3 regions of the Streptomyces sp. NPDC050418 genome follow, and region 1 is predicted to be linked to each of the others. Evidence: riboswitches for the same ligand, from Rfam matches in the RefSeq annotation. Region 1 holds a riboswitch; each other region holds the start of a gene.
The links. A riboswitch is a leader RNA that binds a small molecule or an ion and turns the genes downstream of it on or off. The one in region 1 is predicted to bind thiamine pyrophosphate.

Region 1 (5,746 bases):
CCCCCCCGGCGGGGGGGGGGGCGGGGCCCCCCCCCACCCCCGTGGGTCGCGGGCCCGGCGCGGCGGTGCGGAGCCGAATCAGTCCGCGATCGGCAGATAGACCCGATTCCCCGCCGCCGCGAACTCCTTCGACTTCTCCGCCATACCCGCCTCGACCTCCGCCTGCGTACCGCCGTGTTCGCGGCGGATGTCCTGGGAGATCTTCATCGAGCAGAACTTCGGCCCGCACATCGAGCAGAAGTGCGCCGTCTTCGCCGGCTCCGCCGGCAGCGTCTCGTCGTGGAACTCGCGGGCCGTGTCCGGGTCCAGGGCCAGGTTGAACTGGTCCTCCCAGCGGAACTCGAAGCGGGCGTCCGAGAGGGCGTCGTCCCAGTCCTGGGCGCCGGGGTGGCCCTTGGCGAGGTCGGCGGCGTGGGCGGCGATCTTGTAGGTGATCACGCCCGTCTTGACGTCGTCCTTGTTCGGCAGGCCCAGGTGCTCCTTGGGCGTGACGTAGCAGAGCATCGCCGTGCCCCACCAGCCGATCATCGCGGCCCCGATGCCCGACGTGATGTGGTCGTAGGCGGGCGCGATGTCCGTGGTCAGCGGGCCGAGCGTGTAGAACGGGGCCTCCTCGCAGATCTCCTGCTGGAGGTCGATGTTCTCCTTGATCTTGTGCATCGGGACATGGCCCGGGCCCTCGATCATGGTCTGGACGTCATGCGCCTTGGCGATCTTGTTCAGTTCGCCAAGCGTCTCCAGCTCCGCGAACTGCGCGCGGTCGTTGGCGTCCGCGATCGAGCCGGGGCGCAGGCCGTCGCCGAGGGAGTACGTGACGTCGTACGCGGCGAGGATCTCGCAGAGCTCCTCGAAGTGCTCGTACAGGAAGGACTCCTTGTGGTGCGCGAGGCACCACGCGGCCATGATCGAGCCGCCGCGGGAGACGATGCCGGTCTTGCGGTTGGCCGTGAGCGGTACGTACGGGAGGCGGACGCCCGCGTGGACGGTCATGTAGTCCACGCCCTGCTCGGCCTGTTCGATGACCGTGTCCTTGTAGATCTCCCAGGTCAGCTCCTCGGCGCGGCCGTCGACCTTCTCCAGGGCCTGGTAGAGCGGGACGGTGCCGATCGGGACCGGGGAGTTGCGAAGGACCCACTCACGCGTGGTGTGGATGTTGCGGCCGGTGGAGAGGTCCATGACCGTGTCGGCGCCCCACTTGGTGGCCCAGGTCATCTTGTCCACCTCCTCCTCGATGGAGGAGGTGACGGCGGAGTTGCCGATGTTGGCGTTGACCTTCACCAGGAACCGCTTGCCGATGATCATCGGCTCGATCTCCGGGTGGTTCACGTTCGCCGGGAGTACGGCGCGGCCTGCGGCGATCTCGTCCCGTACGACTTCGGGGGCGACGTTCTCGCGGATCGCGACGTATTCCATCTCGGGGGTGATCTCGCCGCGGCGGGCGTACGCGAGCTGCGTCACGGCCTGTCCGGCGCGGCCCCGGCGGGGCAGCCGCGGGCGGCCCGGGAAGACCGCGTCGAGGTTGCGGAGGTTCCCGCCGCGCGGCGAGGTGTGCTTGATGCCGTCGTCCTCGGGGCGGACGGGGCGGCCCGCGTACTCCTCGGTGTCGCCGCGCGCGATGATCCAGTTCTCGCGCAGGGGCGCGAGGCCGCGGCGGACGTCGGTCTCGGCGTGCGGATCGGTGTACGGCCCGGAGGTGTCGTACAGCGTGACCGACTGGCCGTTGGTGAGATGCACCTGGCGCACCGGCACCTGCAGGTCCGGGCGCGAGCCCTGGACGTATGCCTTGTGCCAGCCGATGGACTTCCCGGCCTCAGCATCGGTGGAGCTGCTGGAGGCAGGCGTGCGTGTGTCCTGTGTGGTCATGAGACCTACTCCCTACGCCGGCATTACCCGGTAACAGGTTCGGCGGTCGACGCAGCCGTGTCCGTACATCTCGTACGGAGGTCAGCGCCCTCTCAGCCCGGTGCTCCGAGCTCCCGCGTGTGCAAAGGTGCCCCCACGCTAGCGTCATGCCGGGCGCGCTGAACAGAGGGCCCCCGTCTTGTTGCGATGATCGGTCCATGACCACCGCGCCTGAGCCACCCCCACAGCCTCCCCGTCCCCCTCGGCCTCCGGAGCATCACGGCCACGGCCACTCCCACAGCCACGGCCCCGCCGCCCCCGTCTCGCGCCACCTGCGCAAGGTGATCGCCGCCGTGCTGATCCCCTTCGCGGTGGCGGTCCTCGCGGGCCTTGTGGTGCTCTGGCCGGACGGCGCCCCGGAGCACGAGCGCACCGGTGTCGGCTTCGACCGGCAGATGTACGCGGCGAAGGTCGTCGACGTCCAGGAGGTCGACTGCGCGGACGTCAACGCGGGGCAGACGCCGGAGCAGCAGCCGGGAGCCGGTGACACGGCGCCGGCGGAGCCGGGCGCGAAGGGCGGCGAGTGCGCGAAGGCGACGGTCGAGGTCACCGAAGGCCCGGGCAAGGGACGGAAGTTCACCGAGATCGTCCAGCCGGACTCGTCACGGAAGCTGCACGAGGGGCAGGAGGTCGTCGTCGCCTACGCCCCCAAGGCGCCGGAGGAACTGCAGTACTCGGTGGTCGACGTGAACCGTTCCACCCCGATGTGGCTGCTGGCCGGGATCTTCGCGCTGGCCGTGGTCGTGGTGGGCCGTATGCGCGGCGTGATGGCGCTGGTGGCGCTGGCGGTGAGCTTCGCGGTGCTCACCCTGTTCATCCTGCCGGCGATCATCCAGGGCTCGAATCCGCTGGTGGTGGCGGTGGTCGGGGCGAGCGCGATCATGCTGCTCGCGCTGTACATGTGCCATGGTCTGACGGCCCGTACGTCCGTGGCGGTGCTCGGCACCCTGATCTCGCTGCTCCTGATCGGGCTGCTCGGCTCGCTGTTCATCGGCTGGGCCGCGCTGAGCGGCAACACGGACGACAACACCGGTCTGATCCACGGGCTCTACCCGGAGATCGACATGAGCGGTCTGCTGCTCGCGGGCGTCATCATCGGTTCGCTCGGTGTGCTCGACGACGTGACGGTCACCCAGACCTCGGCGGTCTGGGAGCTGCACCAGGCCGACCCGTCCATGTCCGCGCGGCAGTTGTACCGCGCGGGCATCCGGATCGGCCGCGACCACATCGCGTCCGTGGTCAACACCCTGGTCCTCGCGTACGCGGGCGCGGCTCTGCCCCTGCTGCTGCTCTTCTCGATCGCGCAGTCGAGCGTGGGGACGGTGGCCAACAGCGAGCTGGTCGCGGAGGAGATCGTACGGACCCTGGTGGGCTCGATCGGCCTGGTGGCCTCGGTCCCGGTGACGACGGCGCTCGCGGCGCTGGTGGTGGCGCGGGACAAGGGGGACGCGGCGCCCGCCGGGGCGGGTGCGGCGCGTGCGGGCCGGGGCCGCGGGCGGCGGCGCAAGCGCTGAGGCCCGTACGGGGCTTCGGCTGCCCTTGCCGTGTACGGCCCTCAGCCCGTGCTGTCCGCCAGGATGCGCCCGAGCGCATCGTCGAGGTGCGTGTCGAAGTCCGCGAGGGCGCGCTCCTGGCCGAGCGGGACCAGCCGGTCCGTACGGTCGAGGAAGGCGATCAGGGGCGCGATGGAGACCTTGAACAGGGCCTGGTCGGTGCCCACTTGGAGCCGGATCAGCGCATCGCTCAGCGGGTCGCTGCCGTGCGGCGCGATGTGCACATCGCCGTCGCCGCAGGGCCGGTTGACGCCGTCGACCAGGAGCTCGCGGCTGAATGCCCAGGTCACCGGGGCGTCTCCCGGCAGATGGAAAGTCAGGCGCACGGCATAGGGGTCACCTGTCTCGTACCGGAGCTCCACCGGAATCCGGAAGGAGAGCTCCTCCGAGACGAGAAAACTCATCATGACCTCTGCGTGTACGGACTCGCGCATCGCCTACCCCGTCGTTCCGTCGTCTGCCGCGTGTTGAGTTTGAGAGGGCCAGGCCCCTGCAAAAGGTGATCAGGAATCATGTTCCCGATACTCCTGGCAGTTTGCTGAACGTGCTCATCGGATCACAAGGAGTGAGTTTTCAGATACTGATAGACCATGCGCCACACCCGTACAAGCACTCGCCACGGCACTTCGGAGGGTGACCGGGGGAGGTGGTGACGCTCACGAATCGGTGCAGTGCTCACAAACCGGAATCGGTGCAGTGCTCACAGACTGATCGAGAACGCCAGGGTGCCCAGCTTCCGTCCCACCTCCGTCTGCAGCCTCCGTGCGGCGGGCAGCAGCCGGGCCGCCTGGTGCGCGGGCAGCGAGATCGCCATGGTGGCGGCGGTGCTGCCGGCGGTGATGGGGATGGCCGCGCAGACCTGGCCGAGCGCGTACTCCTGCCGCTCGATCACCGGCTGCATCCGGCCCAGGGCGGCGAAGCGGCGCAGCAGCGTCTTCTCGTCGCGGACGGTGTACGGGGTGATCGACTGCACGCGGTGCCGCGAGAGATGGTCCCGCTGGGACTCCGTGTCGAGCTGCGAGAGCAGGCACTGGCCGATCGCGTGGGCGTGGGCGGTCTGCCGGAAGTCGGCCCACTCCTCGACGGCCCGGGCGCCCTGGCTGTCGGCGACGGCCTCGACCGCGACCTCGCCGTCGCGGTAGAGCGCGAAGTACGTGGGAACGCCGATCACATCGCGCCAGTGCTCCATGACCTCGCCGATCATGGTGCGACGTTTTTCCTTGGCCCCGCTGCTCGCGAGGCGCTCCGCCGCGTCACCGAGGACATAGAGGCCCTTGTCGCGCAGCAGATAGCCCTCGTGGGCGAGGGTCCGCAGCAGGTGGTACGCGGTCGGCAGCGGCATGCCCGCCTCGCGGGCCAGCTGCTTCGCCGGGGCGCCGCCGGCATGCGCGGAAACCGCCTCGAGCAGCCGCAACGCCCGCTGCACGGACCCGATCAGGGTCGGCGCGGACGGGCCGGCCGAGGCGGTGGGGGACGGGGCGGTGACGGAATCTGCCGTGGCCACGGTGCACTCCCCAGGCGCGAGGGAACCCCCGCCCTTGTGGGGGGTGCGGGGGTGGGCGGTCCGATCGCGCGGGGCGCGCGCCCCGCGTCGGAATCCGGACTGTAACGGCAGCGGACCTGCCGCGCAGGCCATGGCCGGAAACTTCCCTCGGCCGAGCGAACGGAACGTGCTATGGGGTGCGTTCGCCCGGCATTGTGCTCACCACTCGCTGCGCGAGCCGTTGCTCACCACTCGCTGCGCGAGCCGTTGCTCACCACTCGCTGCGCGAGCCGGAGCCGCTGCCTTCCTTGAACTTGCGTACGAGGTAGATCAGTCCGCCGACGAGCGCCGCGAAGACCAGGACCTTGAAGAGCAGCCCGACGACGAAGCCGATGAGCGACCAGAGCAGACTGCCGAACACCACGAGGGCCAGGACCGGAATCGCGATCCACTTCACCCACCACGGCATCCCCGCGAGTATGTCCTTCATGGCGTCCTGCCTTTCGTCGGGCCGGTCCCCGGCCTGCGGTCTCCTGGACCTCCCTGTGAGCTCCTGCCCTCGATGCTAGGCGGACAGGGGTGCCCCGTGGGGGCCTCGCAGCCCTGTTCCTTCCCTGACCGAACCCCTAGGGATCCCCGGGGCGCGACCCCGGCGGGCCGCGCGCGGCGGCTCAGCCCTCGGGCGGCGAGAACACCACCAGGACCCGCAGGTCCTCGCTGATGTGGTGGAACTTGTGCGGCACCCCGGCCGGCACGTACACGACACTCCCGCGCCCCACGGTCGTCGTCTCCATCCCGACCGTGAGCG
Region 2 (6,792 bases), on a different contig from region 1:
TCGCCTCCGCCATGAGGACCGGCTCCTGGGCGCGGGTGACCGCCGAGGCGAGCATCACGGCCGCGCAGCCCAGCTCCATCGCCAGCGCCACGTCGGAGGCCGTGCCCGCGCCCGCGTCGAGGATCACGGGCACCTCCGCGTTCTCCACGATCAGCTGGAAGTTGTGCGGGTTGCGGATGCCGAGGCCCGAGCCGATGGGGGAGCCGAGCGGCATGATCGCCGCGCAGCCCGCGTCCTGAAGCTTCCGGGCGAGTACGGGGTCGTCGTTGGTGTAGGGCAGGACCGTGAACCCGTCGTCCACCAGGGTCTCGGCGGCCTCCAGGGTCTCCACCGGGTCCGGCAGGAGCGTGCGCTCGTCGGCGATGACCTCCAGCTTCACCAGGTCCGTGCCGAGTGCCTCGCGTGCGAGACGTGCGGTGAGGACCGCCTCGCCCGCGGTGAAGCAGCCCGCCGTGTTCGGCAGCACCTCGATACCGAGCTTGGTCAGGACGGAGAGCACGGACCCCTTGGTGCCGGGGTCGACGCGGCGCATCGCGACGGTGGTGAGTTCCGTGCCGGACGCCGTCAGGGAGCGTTCGAGGATGTTGAGGCTCGGGGCACCGCCGGTGCCCATGATCAGGCGCGAGGAGTACGTCCTCGATCCGATGACGAGAGTGTCGTCGGCCATGATGGTCAGCCTCCCTGGACGGCGGTCAGGACCTCGACGCGGTCGCCGGTGCGCAGGGCCGTGGCCTGCCACTCGCCGCGCGGTACGACGGTCTCGTTGAGTGCGGCCGCCACCCCGGAGGGCGCGGCGGTGAGGGTCGCGACGAGCGCGTCGAGCGTGAGGCCCTCCGACACCGCCCGCGTCTCGCCGTTGACCTCGACGGAGATCTCGCTCATACGGTCTGCTCCTGACGTGCTCCGAAGCGCTTCGGGGTGAACGGGCGGGCGGCCTCCGGGAGTTCCCCGGTCGTCAGGACCTGGGCCATCGCGTCGCCCGTGACGGGGGTGAGCAGCACGCCGTTGCGGTGGTGGCCGGTGGCGAGAAGCAGGTCCGGCAGTGCGGTCGGGCCGAGCAGCGGGGCGTTGTCGGGGGAGCCGGGGCGCAGGCCCGCGATGGTCTCCACCAGCGGGAGTTCCGTGATGCCCGGGATCAGCTCGTGCGCGTCCCGCAGGAGTTCGTAGACGCCGCCCGCGGTGACCGTCGTGTCGTAGCCCTGCTCCTCGCTGGTCGCGCCGACGACCAGCTCGCCGTTCTCGCGCGGGACCAGGTAGACATCGCTGCCGCGGACGACCGCGCGAACGGTGCGCTGCAGGAAGGGGGCGTACGCGTCGGGGATGCGCAGGCGCAGGACCTGCCCCTTCACGGGGCGGACCGGCACGGCGACCTCCTCGGGGAGGCCGGTCAGGAGGGCGGTGTGGCTGCCGCCCGCGAGGACGGTGCGGCCGGCGGTGAGTTCCGTGCCGTCGGTGAGGGCGACGCCCGCCGCCCGGTCCCGTATGACCGAGAGCCGGGCGGCCCACTCGCGGTGGAAGGTGACACCCGCGCGCTCGCAGGCGATGAGCAGGGCCTTCGCGAGGCGGCGCGGATCGATCTGGTGGTCGTCGTCGGCGCGCAGGCCGCCGCGGACGCCGGGCGCGAGCATCGGTTCCAGCCGGCGGCACTCGCGGCCCGAGAGCCACTCCGAGGCGAGGCCCGCGCGCTGCTGCAGGGCGTGGACCTCGCGCAGGTGGGCGCGGTCGTCGGCGTCGAGTGCGACGGAGAGGGTGCCGCAGGAGCGGTAGCCGAGGTCCTCGCCGCTCGCCTCGGTGAGCTCTTCGGCGAACGACGGGTAGCGGTCGGCCGAGGCCAGGTTGAGGGCGAGGAGGGTCTCCTCGCCGTAGTGCAGTTCGGTGACGGCGGCGAGCATCCCGGCCGCGACCTGGGCGGCGCCCCGGCCGGGGGCCGGGTCGACGACCGCGGTGCGCAGGCCCTGCTGCGCGGACCGCCAGGCCGTGACCAGGCCGATGATCCCGCCTCCCACGACGAGGACGTCGTGCGGTGCGGTCGCTGTGGACGGCACCTTCGAAGACAGCTGTGACATGGGCGTCCAGCCCCTCCCTTCGCCGGCATGACCCGGATCAGGTTCATACGGTCGGAGGCCGCCGCCTCCCTCTCAGCCCGGCGCGTCCGGGCTCCCGCGGTGTGCAGTGGGTTCACTTTAGCGTTCGGGGTTGGGGCGCTTGAAGTGTGGCCGGGTCCGTGGGTGGCCTTACGGGCCTGCGGCCCGCGCGTCGCTGCGCCGCTCCGCGGCGCCGGGGTTCCGTGGGCTCCGCCCCCGTCCTGGGCTCTGCCCTCTCGCCCGGCCGGGCTTGCGCGGGGGCCTTGCGGGCCTGCGGCCCGGACGCTGCTGCGCCGCTCCGCGGCGCTGGGAGGTTCGGGGGCTGACGCCCCTGGCCCCGTTCGGGGTTCTGGCCTTGCGCCGGGCCGGCTTTGCGCGGGGGCACTGCGGGCCTGCGGCCCGGACGCTGCTGCGCCGCTCCGCGGCGCTGGGAGGCCGAGGGCTGACGCCCCCGGGCCCCCTTGCGGGGCTCCGCCCCTGCACCCCGGCGGGGGCTCCGCCCCCTGCACCCCCGCGGGGTTCGCCAGCTGCTTCGGCGCGCTCGCGGGGTTAGCCATCTGTTAGGCACGCTCGCGGGGTGCGCCGTCTGCCCGGCAACCCGCGGGGCGCGCGATCCGCCACCTCCGCGCGGCGCGCGATCCGCCACCTTTGCGGGGTTCGCGACCTGCCCCCGCCACCCTCGCGGGGAGCACCAGCCACCTTTGCACCCTCGCGGGGGTTCGCGATCCACCATGCACCCCTGCGGGTCCGCAACCCACCCCGCTGGGTTCGCAACCCACCCCGCCGGACGTGCCACCCACCCCGCTGGGCGCACAACCCACCCCGCCGGGCACACAACCCACCCCGCCGGGCACACAATCCGGACTCCCAAGGGACTGTGCCCATCCACCCCGCAAGCGCATCCTGGCCCCAGGCAAACCCTCACCGTTGTGGAACACCTCACGGCCTGAGCTGTGGGATCCAGGGTTCCTGACGGTTCGTCAGTTGTTTATGGTGGCCGGGTGAGCGATCAGGTGGAGGTGGGACCCGTGGAGCAGCGCCGAGTGGTGATCGTCGGGGCGGGGATGGCCGGGGTGCAGACGGCGGTTGCCCTGCGGGAGCAAGGGTTCGAGGGGCCGGTCCGGCTGATCGGTGCCGAGCCGCACCAGCCGTACGACCGGCCGCCGCTGTCGAAGGCCGTGCTGCTCGGCAAGGCCGAGGGCTCCGCGTTCGAGGTGGACTTCGAATCCCTCGGCGTCGAGCTGGAGTTGGGGCGCGAGGCGACCGGCCTCAGGGCGGGGGAGCATGAGCTCGACACCGCGCAGGGGCCCGTACCGTACGACGTCCTCGTCCTCGCGACCGGTGCCGAGCCGCTCCAGCTGCCCGGCACGGAAGGCGTCCCCGGCGTGCATCTCCTGCGCACGCTGGATGACGCGCAGCGGCTGCGGCCCGTGCTCGCCGAGCAGCACGACATCGTGGTCGTGGGCGCCGGCTGGATCGGCGCGGAGTTCGCCACGGCCGCGCGGGACGCGGGGTGCGCGGTGACCGTCGTCGAGGCCGCCGGCCGGCCGCTCGCCGGCGCGCTGCCGGCGGAGGTCGCGGCGCCGATGGCGGACTGGTACGCGGAGGCGGGCGCGGTCCTGCGCACGGGTGCGCGGGTGCGGGCGGTCGAGCCCGGCGCCGTCGTCCTCGACGACGGGACCCGGCTGCCCGCGGGCGCGGTCGTCGTCGGCATCGGCGCGCGCCCGGCGACGGGCTGGCTCGCGGGCTCGGGCGTGGAGCTGGGCCCGGACGGCGCGGTCGTCGCGGACGCCGCGCTGCGGACCTCGGCCCCTGACGTGTACGCGGTCGGCGACTGCGCCTCGTTCCCCTCGGCCCGCTACGGCGCCCGCCTCCTGGTCCACCACTGGGACAACGCGCTGCAGGGCCCGCGCACGGTGGCCGCCAACATCCTCGGCACCGAGCCCGCGGTCTACGACCCGGTCCCGTACTTCTGGTCCGAGCAGTTCGGCCGCTTCGTCCAGTACGCGGGCCACCACACTGACGCGGACACCCTGGTGTGGCGCGGAGACCCGTCCGGCCCCGCCTGGTCGGTCTGCTGGCTGCGCGAGGGCACCCTCACAGCGGTCCTCGCCGTGGGCCGCCCCCGCGACCTGGCCCAGGGCCGCAAGCTGATCGAGTCATCCGCAACGATCGACCCGGCCCGGGCGGCGGACGCCGGGATCCCGCTGAAGAGCGCGGTGCTGAAGTAGGCGATTGCGGGGTCTCCTGTCCCAGCGGTGGGGTGTGGGAGCGTCAGCCCCCGCAACCTCCCCCGCCGCGGAGCGGCGGAGCAGCGTCGCCCGTGAGGGCGCATGGCCCAGGGCGCCCCGGGCCGCAACCTGCCCCAACGGGCCCGCGAGGGAACGGGGGGCGTGAGGGCGCCAGCCCCACATAAACCTCCCCGCCGCGGAGCGGCGGAGCGTCACCGCCCGTGAGGGCGCAAGGCCCCCGGGCGCAGCCCAGCCCGAAAGGGGTCGTGGGGGCGTCAGCCCCCGCAACCTCCCCCGCCGCGGAGCGGCGGAGCAGCGTCGCCCGTGAGGGCGCAGGGGCAGGCCCCCCGGGCCACCCGAACCCACCCCCACCCCCCAACCCATGGCACTCTTGAGCCGTGACCCAGATTGACGCAAAGACCGAGGCTCTCGTGCCCGCGTGGCTGAACCTTCCCGAGATCGCCGACATGTTCGGGGTCGAGGTGACGCGTGTGCGGCAGCACGTCAGGGAAGGCCGGCTGCTGGCCGTGCGCCGTGGGGAGAACAAGGCGCTGTACGTGCCCGCCGCCTTCATCGACGGCAACGCCGAGGACGGCTGGAAGATCGTCAAGGGCCTGCCGGGCGTGCTGACCCTGCTGCGCGACGACGGCTTCTCCGACGAGGAGATGCTGGAGTGGCTCTTCACGGCGGACGACACCCTGCCCGGCACCCCCGCACAGGCCCTGAGCGAGAATCGCGGCACGGAGGTGAAGCGCCGCGCCCAGGCGCTCGCCGTCTGACAGCCACGTAGACGACAACGTGCGGCCCGACGGCCGCGTACCGCATTCGGCAGACGGGCCTCGCGACCGGGGAACACCCCCGGTCCGGGGCCCGTGTGCCGCGAACGAGGGGGGTTCCCATGTCCGTCACCGCAGCACGGCGCCGCGCCCAGCTGGCCGACGCCCGTCTGTACCTGTGCACCGACGCCCGCAAGCGCCAGGGTGACCTCCCTCAGTTCCTCGATGCGGCCCTGAGCGGCGGCGTCGACATCGTGCAGCTGCGCGACAAGGGCATGGAGGCCGCCGAGGAGCTGGAGCACCTCGCCGTGTTCGCCGACGCCTGCCGCCGCCACGGCAAACTGCTCGCGGTGAACGACCGAGCGGATGTCGCGCACGCCGCCGGCGCCGACGTCCTCCACCTCGGCCAGGGCGATCTCCCGGTCCCCGCGGCCCGCGCGATCCTCGGCGGCAGTGACGATGTACTGATCGGCCGCTCCACGCACGCCGACGCCGAGGCCTCCGCCGCGGCCGCGCAGCCCGGCACCGACTACTTCTGCACCGGCCCCTGCTGGCCCACCCCCACCAAGCCCGGCCGCCACGCCCCCGGCCTCGACCTGGTCCGTCACACCGCCGGACTCGGCACGGACCGGCCCTGGTTCGCGATCGGCGGGATCGACCTGGGCAACCTGGACGAGGTGCTCGCCGCGGGTGCGAGCCGGGTGGTCGTCGTCCGGGCGATCACGGAGGCGGACGACCCGGCCGCCGCGGCCGCCGAGTTCGCCAAGCGGCTCCGTACGGCCTGACAACTGTCCGAAGGGTGGACGGAAAACCGGCAAAACCGGCATAGCCACCGCTCGCGGTTGGGGTGGCGGGCCGCCGTGACTAACCTGCGGGTATGGCCCTCGGTACCGCTTCCACCAGGATGGATCGCGCGCGCACGGTGCGCGAGATGCTCGCGACCGGCAAGACCACGTATTCCTTCGAGTTCTCCGCGCCCAAAACCGAGAAGGGGCAGCGGAATCTCTGGACGTCGCTGCGCAGGGTCGAGGCGGTCGCGCCGGACTTCGTCTCGGTGACGTACGGCGCCGGCGGCTCGACCCGGGCGGGCACCGTGACGGAGACGCAGCAGATCGTCGCCGACACCACGCTCACACCGGTCGCGCATCTGACCGCCGTCGACCACTCGGTGGCCGAACTGCGGAACATCATCGGCCAGTACGCGGACGCCGGGATCAGGAACATCCTCGCGGTCCGCGGCGATCCGCCCGGCGACCCGATGGGCGAGTGGATCAAGCACCCCAAGGGTCTGACCTACGCGGCCGAGCTGGTCCGGCTCATCAAGGAGTCCGGCGACTTCTGCGTCGGCGTCGCGGCCTTCCCGGCCATGCACCCGCGCTCGCCCGACTGGGACGCCGACGTACGGCACTTCGTGGACAAATGCCGCGCGGGCGCCGACTACGCGATCACGCAGATGTTCTTCCACCCCGAGGAGTATTTGCGGCTGCGCGACCGCGTCGAGGCGGCCGGCTGCTCGACGCCGATCATCCCCGAGATCATGCCGGTCACGAGTGTCCGGATGCTCGAACGTCTGCCGCAGCTCAGCAACGCCGAGATTCCCGGCGGGCTGAAAGAGCGGATCCTCACATCCAAAGACGACGCCACGGCTGTACGCTCCATTGGCATCGAGTTCGCGACGGAGTTCTGCGCGCGGCTGAAGGC
Region 3 (6,792 bases), on a different contig from region 1:
AGTTCAGCAGACCCGGCCCATGCCTGTCGTATCGGAAGCCGATTTCGCAGAGTTGCACGCGGCGGCCGGTCCGGGCACGGACCAGGACCAGTACGGAACGGGGGCCTCTCGGCTGAGCGGCCCCTTGTTCCGCGACGAGATGCCACAGGAGCCCATGCCCAGCGCCGCCCCCTCGCCCTCGGGCGAGCCTTCCGAGCCGCCGCGGCATGCGGCGCCGCAGGGCGGGGACCACGGTGCGCAGGCCGGAGCCCCGTCGGCACCGGCAGGTCCGTCCGCGGCGCCCGCTCCGTCCGCCGCGCCCGCAGGCCGGCAGAAGAAGCGGGCCGGGCGGGATCTGCGGGCTGCCATAGGCGTCGGTGTCGGGCTCGGCGCGGTGATCATCGCGTCGCTCTTCATCGTCAAGGCGGTGTTCGTCGGCGTCATAGCGCTCGCCGTCGTCGTCGGCCTGTGGGAGCTCACCACGCGGCTGCAGGAGCGCAAGCAGATCAAGGCGCCGCTGGTGCCGCTCGCGGTCGGCGGTGCGGCCATGGTCGTCGCCGGTTACGTGCGCGGGGCCGAGGGCGCCTGGGTGGCGATGGCGCTCACCGCGCTCGCGGTCCTCGTCTGGCGGATGACCGAACCGCCGGAGGGCTACCTCAAGGACGTCACCGCCGGTGTCTTCGCCGCGTTCTACGTGCCGTTCCTGGCCACGTTCGTCGCGCTGATGCTCACGGCGGACGACGGTCCGCAGCGGGTCCTGACCTTCCTGCTTCTGACGGTGGTCAGCGACACCGGTGCGTACGCGGTCGGCTGGCGCTTCGGCAAGCACAAGCTCGCGCCGCGCATCAGCCCCGGCAAGACGCGCGAAGGTCTGCTCGGTGCGGTCTCGTTCGCGATGGTCGCGGGTGCGCTGTGCATGGCGTTCCTGATCGACGGCGGCACGTGGTGGCAGGGTCTGCTGCTCGGGCTCGCGGTCGCGGCGAGTGCCACGCTCGGTGACCTCGGCGAGTCGATGATCAAGCGCGATCTCGGCATCAAGGACATGGGCACGCTGCTGCCGGGCCACGGCGGCATCATGGACCGCCTGGACTCCCTGCTGCCGACGGCTCCGGTCGTCTGGCTGCTGTTCGTGGTGTTCGTGGGGTCCGGCTGACCTGCGTTTCTTTCGTACGAGGAGGGGCTCGCCCAGAAATGGGGCGGGCCCCTTTTCGTATGACCTCCGTATGATCACGCCATGCCGCGCTCGCACCCGCACCCGCACCTGCCGACCACCGAGTCCGCCGTCGCCGCGATCCGCGAGATCGCGCGCGAGGAGAACCGGGAGATGGCCGTCACCGACGCCATCGGGGCGGACCAGACCTCACGGCGGACCTCCGCGGGGGCCTTCGTGGTGCTCGATCCGGACGGTTCGCTGCCGCACGAGGCCTACGTCGAGCTGGGCGGCACACCCGTCGTCGACGTACGGCTCTTCCCCGAGGACGACGCGAAGATCGTGGTCGACGGCGTCGAGTTCCACGACGTCCCGAGGGACGCGGTACCCGCCTTCCTGCGCTCCGTCTACGGCGGCCTCGCCTCGGTCAAGGGACGGTTCTTCCCGCCCGGCGAATGGCTCATCGTGCCGCTGCCGGGCGACGAGACATACAAGGAACTGATCGAGGTCAGCCTGACCCCGTGGCTGGCGCGCAGCGTGCGGAAGTAGCTTCACGACTCGGACGTGGCGAAACTCCTGTGCGCCGGCAACCGAGGGTGCGGCAGCATGGCCGCATGCCTGACCTGAAGTGGGAGGACGTTGAAGTCTTCCTCGATCCTGAACTGAACGGGACGCTGCCGGATATGTGTTGCGGCCGGCCGTGAGCAAGAGGCGATATGTCGCGCGGGGCGTCCCCGGTGGGTATCGGGTGTGGGACAACAAGGGACGGCGATGGTGGGGTGATCACTATGAGCTGTGCCCTGATGATCTCCTGACTGAGCTGAACGGGGCAGCCCGCTCGGAGAAGATCACCGCCCTGATGAAGCGGTACCGGGCGTTGAAGAGGTAGCGACGGCGACCGTCAGTGACAGGGCCCCGGGCGACGGCCGCAGGTCACGTCCATTTGTCTGCGACACTGATACAGCCATGCCTAAACCCGGAGAACTCACTTTCGTCGCCCCCCGCGGAGCCAAGAAGCCGCCGCGGCACCTTGCCGATCTCTCGCCCGCCGAGCGCAAGGAAGCCGTTGCCGCGATCGGGGAGAAGCCGTTTCGTGCCAAGCAGCTGTCGCAGCACTACTTTGCGCGGTATGCCCATGACCCTGCCGAGTGGACGGACATTCCGGCCGGCTCGCGGGGCAAGCTCCAGGAAGCGCTGCTTCCTGAGCTGATGACTGTCGTGCGGCATCTGTCGACCGACCAGGAGACCACCCGCAAGACCCTGTGGAAGCTGCATGACGGGACGCTCGTCGAGTCCGTCCTCATGCGGTATCCCGACCGCGTGACGATGTGCATCTCGTCGCAGGCCGGCTGCGGGATGAACTGTCCGTTCTGCGCGACCGGGCAGGCCGGGCTCGACCGGAACCTGTCGACCGCCGAGATCGTGCACCAGATCGTCGACGGGATGCGCGCGCTGCGGGACGGGGAGGTGCCCGGCGGGCCGTCGCGGCTGTCCAACATCGTCTTCATGGGGATGGGCGAGCCGCTCGCGAACTACAACCGGGTCGTCGGCGCCATCCGGCGGCTGACCGACCCGGAGCCCGACGGGCTCGGGCTGAGCCAGCGCGGGATCACCGTGTCCACGGTCGGGCTCGTCCCGGCGATGCTGCGCTTCGCCGACGAGGGCTTCAAGTGCCGGCTCGCCGTCTCGCTGCACGCGCCCGACGACGAGCTGCGCGACACCCTCGTACCGGTCAATACGCGGTGGAAGGTGCGGGAGGTGCTCGATGCCGCGTGGGAGTACGCGGAGAAGTCCGGGCGCCGCATCTCGATCGAGTACGCGCTGATCCGGGACATCAATGACCAGGCCTGGCGCGGGGACCGGCTCGGGCGGCTGCTCAAGGGGAAGCGGGTGCACGTCAACCTGATCCCGCTGAACCCGACGCCCGGTTCGAAGTGGACGGCCTCGCGGCCCGAGGACGAAAAGGCCTTCGTCGAGGCGATCGCCGCGCACGGTGTACCGGTGACGATCCGGGATACCCGTGGGCAGGAGATCGACGGGGCCTGCGGTCAGCTGGCGGCGTCCGAGCGCTGACGATCAGGGACGACCGTCCCGAGCGCTGAGACTCGTACAGGCGTCCGGCTGTCAGCAGGTAGCCTGGCTGAAAACATCTGCATATTCCGACAGGGGAGCGCCACAGCGCTGAGAGTGCGGACGCCATCGGGCCCAGTGCCCCGGCCGCCGCAGACCCTCTGAACCTTGCCCAGGTCATTCTGGGTAGGAAGTTCGGTCACCACTCGAGCTGTTGCGCCCTGCCCGGAAACCGTCCGCGGTTTCCGGGCAGGGCCGCGTCTCTTCCTGGTCACTTCCAGGAGGAATCAGTGAGCACCACCAGATACGTCACGATCACCGCCGTGGCCACGGGCCTCGGCATGGTCGCCCTCGCCGCCTGCGGCAGCGGCTCGTCCGGTTCCGGTGAAGGCTCCGGCACGGAGTCGAAGACCGTCACGCTGGTCAGCCATGACTCGTTCAACGCGTCGAAGGACGTGCTGGCAGCGTTCGAGAAGAAGACCGGCTACAAGGTCCAGGTCCTCAAGAGCGGCGACGCCGGATCGGCCGTCAACAAGGCGGTCCTGTCCAAGGGCAACCCGCAGGGCGATGTCTTCTTCGGCGTCGACAACACGCTGCTCTCGCGCGCTCTCGACAACGGCATCTTCACCTCGTACGAGGCCAAGGGCCTGGACCGGATCCCTGAGAAGCTGCAGCTCGACAAGGACGGGCACCGGGTGACGCCCGTCGACACCGGTGAGATCTGCGTCAACTACGACAAGGCGTACTTCGAGGAGAAGAAGCTCGACCCGCCGCAGTCCTTCGACGACCTGGTCAAGCCGGAGTACAAGAACCTGCTGGTCACCGAGAACGCCGCGACGTCCTCGCCCGGCCTCGGCTTCCTGCTCGGCACCGCCGCGCAGTACGGCGACGACGGCTGGCAGGACTACTGGTCGAAGCTGAAGGACAACGGCGTCAAGGTCGTCGACAGCTGGGAGCAGGCGTACAACGAGGAGTTCTCGGGCTCCGCCGGCGGCAAGAAGGCCAAGGCCGACCGTCCGCTCGTCGTCTCGTACGCCTCCAGCCCGCCCGTCGAGGTGCTCTACGCGGAGAAGAAGACCGACACCGCGCCGACCGGGGTCTCCACCGGGACCTGCTTCCAGCAGACCGAGTTCGCGGGCCTTCTGAAGGGCGCGAAGAACGAGGCCGGCGGCAAGGCGCTGATCGACTTCCTGATCTCGAAGCAGTTCCAGGACGACATGCCGCTGAACATGTTCGTCAACCCGGTCGTCGAGGACGCGACGCTGCCCGAGCTCTTCACGAAGCACGGCGCGAAGGTCGACGACCCGCAGACGATGGACCCCAAGAAGATCGCGGAGAACCGTGAGGACTGGGTCAAGTCGTGGCAGTCGCTGGTCGTGAAGTAACACCCCGGGCGGCATCCCGGGGCAGGGACCTGCGCGGGAGCGCGATCCGGTGCGGTCTGATGGCCGTGCCGGTCGCGTTCTTCGCGCTGTTCTTCGCCTATCCTGTCGCATCGATCGTCGGACGGGGTCTGAAGACCGGCGAGGGCTGGCAGTTCGGGCGCTTCGGCGAGGTGCTCTCCGATCCGGCGATCGGCCAGGTCCTGTGGTTCACGACCTGGCAGGCCCTCGCCTCGACCGCGCTCACGCTGCTGATCGCGCTGCCAGGCGCGTATGTCTTCGCGCGCTTCGACTTCCCCGGCAAGCAGTTGCTCCGGGCTGTCGTCACCGTGCCGTTCGTGCTGCCCACGGTCGTCGTCGGCTCGGCCTTCCTCGCGCTCCTCGGGCGCGGCGGGCTGCTCGACGAGGCGTGGGGCGTACGGCTCGACACCACGGTGTGGGCGATCCTGCTCGCGCATGTCTTCTTCAATTACGCGGTCGTCGTACGGACCGTCGGCGGTCTGTGGTCGCAGCTCGACCCGCGCCAGGAGGAGGCCGCGCGGATGCTCGGCGCCTCGCGGTTCGCGGCCTGGCGCAAGGTGACGCTGCCCGCGCTCGGGCCCGCGGTCGCGGCGGCCGCGCTGATGGTCTTCCTCTTCACGTTCAGCTCGTTCGGGGTCGTCATGATCCTCGGCGGACCCGCTTTCGCGACCCTTGAGGTCGAGATCTACCGGCAGACCGCGCAGCTGCTCGCCCTCGACACGGCGGCAGTCCTGACGATGGTGCAGTTCGTGGCCGTCTGCGGGATCCTCGCGCTGCACGCGTGGACCGTACGGCGCCGGGAGACGGCACTGAAGCTCGTCGATCCGCAGCGCACCTCGCACCGGCCGCGCGGCGCCGGTCAGTGGACGCTGCTCGGCGGGGTCCTCGCGACCGTCGCGCTCCTGATCGTGCTGCCGCTCGGCGTCCTCGTGCAGCGCTCGTTCGCCACCGCGGACGGCTTCGGGCTCGGCTATTTCAAGGCGCTCACCTCGGCGGAGGGCGGGGCCTTCCTCGTCCCGCCGATCGACGCCGTGTGGAATTCACTGGAGTACGCGGTGGTCGCCACGGCCATCGCCGTGGTGATCGGCGGGCTCGCCGCCGTGGCGCTCACCCGGCGCGCGGGCCGTTTCGTACGGGGCTTCGACGCGCTCCTGATGCTGCCGCTCGGGGTGTCGGCGGTGACCGTCGGCTTCGGGTTCCTGATCACCCTGGACGAGCCGCCCCTCGACCTGCGGGCCTCGTGGATCCTGGTGCCGCTCGCGCAGGCGCTGGTCGGCGTGCCCTTCGTCGTACGGACGATGCTGCCCGTGCTGCGGGCCGTGGACGGGCGGCTGCGGGAGGCCGCGGCGGTGCTCGGGGCCTCGCCGTGGCGGGTGTGGCGCGAGGTCGATCTGCCGCTCGTGCGGCGGGCGCTGCTTGTCGCGGCCGGGTTCGCGTTCGCCGTCTCGCTCGGTGAGTTCGGGGCGACGGTGTTCATCGCACGCCCGGAGAACCCGACGCTGCCCGTCGCCGTGGCCACGCTGCTCGGGCGGGCCGGTGAGCTCAACTACGGGCAGGCGATGGCCCTTTCGACCCTACTGATGCTGGTGTGCGCCGTGTCGCTGCTGCTCCTCGAGCGGGTGCGGACGGACCGGACCGGGGAGTTCTGATGGCGCTGCTCACTCTGGAGACCGCCGGCGTCCGCTTCGGCGGGCACGCGGCGCTCGACGCCGTGGACCTGGAGGTCGCCGAGCACGAGATCGTCTGTGTGCTCGGGCCGAGCGGCAGCGGGAAGTCGACGCTCCTGCGGGCCGTCGCGGGCCTGCAGGACCTCGACTCCGGGCGGGTCCTGCTCGACGGGCGCGACCAGCGCGGGGTGCCCGCGCACCAGCGGGGCGTGGGCCTGATGTTCCAGGACCATCAGCTGTTCCCGCAGCGCGACGTGGGCGGCAACGTCGCCTTCGGGCTGCGGATGCATGGGGCGTCCAAGGCCGAACAGGCCGTACGGGTGGCCGAGTTGCTCGATCTCGTCGGCCTTCCGGGCGCCGGTCGGCGCGCGGTCGGCTCGCTCTCCGGCGGTGAGCAGCAGCGCGTGGCGCTCGCCCGCGCGCTCGCGCCGCGGCCCCGGCTCCTGATGCTCGACGAACCGCTCGGTCAGCTGGACCGCTCGCTGCGCGAACGGCTCGTCGTCGAACTGCGGGAACTCTTCGG

Region 2: another riboswitch for thiamine pyrophosphate. It lies ahead of thiO (glycine oxidase ThiO); the one in region 1 lies ahead of thiC (phosphomethylpyrimidine synthase ThiC).
Region 3: another riboswitch for thiamine pyrophosphate. It lies ahead of ACIBI4_RS29910 (thiamine ABC transporter substrate binding subunit); the one in region 1 lies ahead of thiC (phosphomethylpyrimidine synthase ThiC).

The regions. Positions count from the first base shown of each region.
Region 1 covers NZ_JBITIG010000007.1:525,517-531,262, reverse strand. Annotated here, with positions in the region: gene thiC (phosphomethylpyrimidine synthase ThiC) at 79-1,863, opposite strand; TPP riboswitch at 1,856-1,990, opposite strand; gene ACIBI4_RS20200 (YibE/F family protein) at 2,061-3,416, shown strand; gene ACIBI4_RS20195 (SsgA family sporulation/cell division regulator) at 3,458-3,889, opposite strand; gene ACIBI4_RS20190 (IclR family transcriptional regulator) at 4,156-4,881, opposite strand; gene ACIBI4_RS20185 (DUF5326 family protein) at 5,210-5,428, opposite strand; gene ACIBI4_RS20180 (cupin domain-containing protein) at 5,610-5,746, opposite strand, start outside.
Region 2 covers NZ_JBITIG010000006.1:455,748-462,539, reverse strand. Annotated here, with positions in the region: gene ACIBI4_RS17375 (thiazole synthase) at 1-667, opposite strand, end outside; gene thiS (sulfur carrier protein ThiS) at 673-882, opposite strand; gene thiO (glycine oxidase ThiO) at 879-2,066, opposite strand; TPP riboswitch at 2,064-2,174, opposite strand; gene ACIBI4_RS17360 (NAD(P)/FAD-dependent oxidoreductase) at 3,149-4,315, shown strand; gene ACIBI4_RS17355 (Rv2175c family DNA-binding protein) at 4,714-5,094, shown strand; gene thiE (thiamine phosphate synthase) at 5,214-5,876, shown strand; gene metF (methylenetetrahydrofolate reductase [NAD(P)H]) at 5,969-6,792, shown strand, end outside.
Region 3 covers NZ_JBITIG010000014.1:135,368-142,159, reverse strand. Annotated here, with positions in the region: gene ACIBI4_RS29930 (phosphatidate cytidylyltransferase) at 1-1,132, shown strand, start outside; gene ACIBI4_RS29925 (hypothetical protein) at 1,214-1,678, shown strand; gene ACIBI4_RS29920 (hypothetical protein) at 1,830-2,018, shown strand; gene rlmN (23S rRNA (adenine(2503)-C(2))-methyltransferase RlmN) at 2,096-3,202, shown strand; TPP riboswitch at 3,284-3,410, shown strand; gene ACIBI4_RS29910 (thiamine ABC transporter substrate binding subunit) at 3,490-4,584, shown strand; gene ACIBI4_RS29905 (ABC transporter permease) at 4,644-6,251, shown strand; gene ACIBI4_RS29900 (ABC transporter ATP-binding protein) at 6,251-6,792, shown strand, end outside.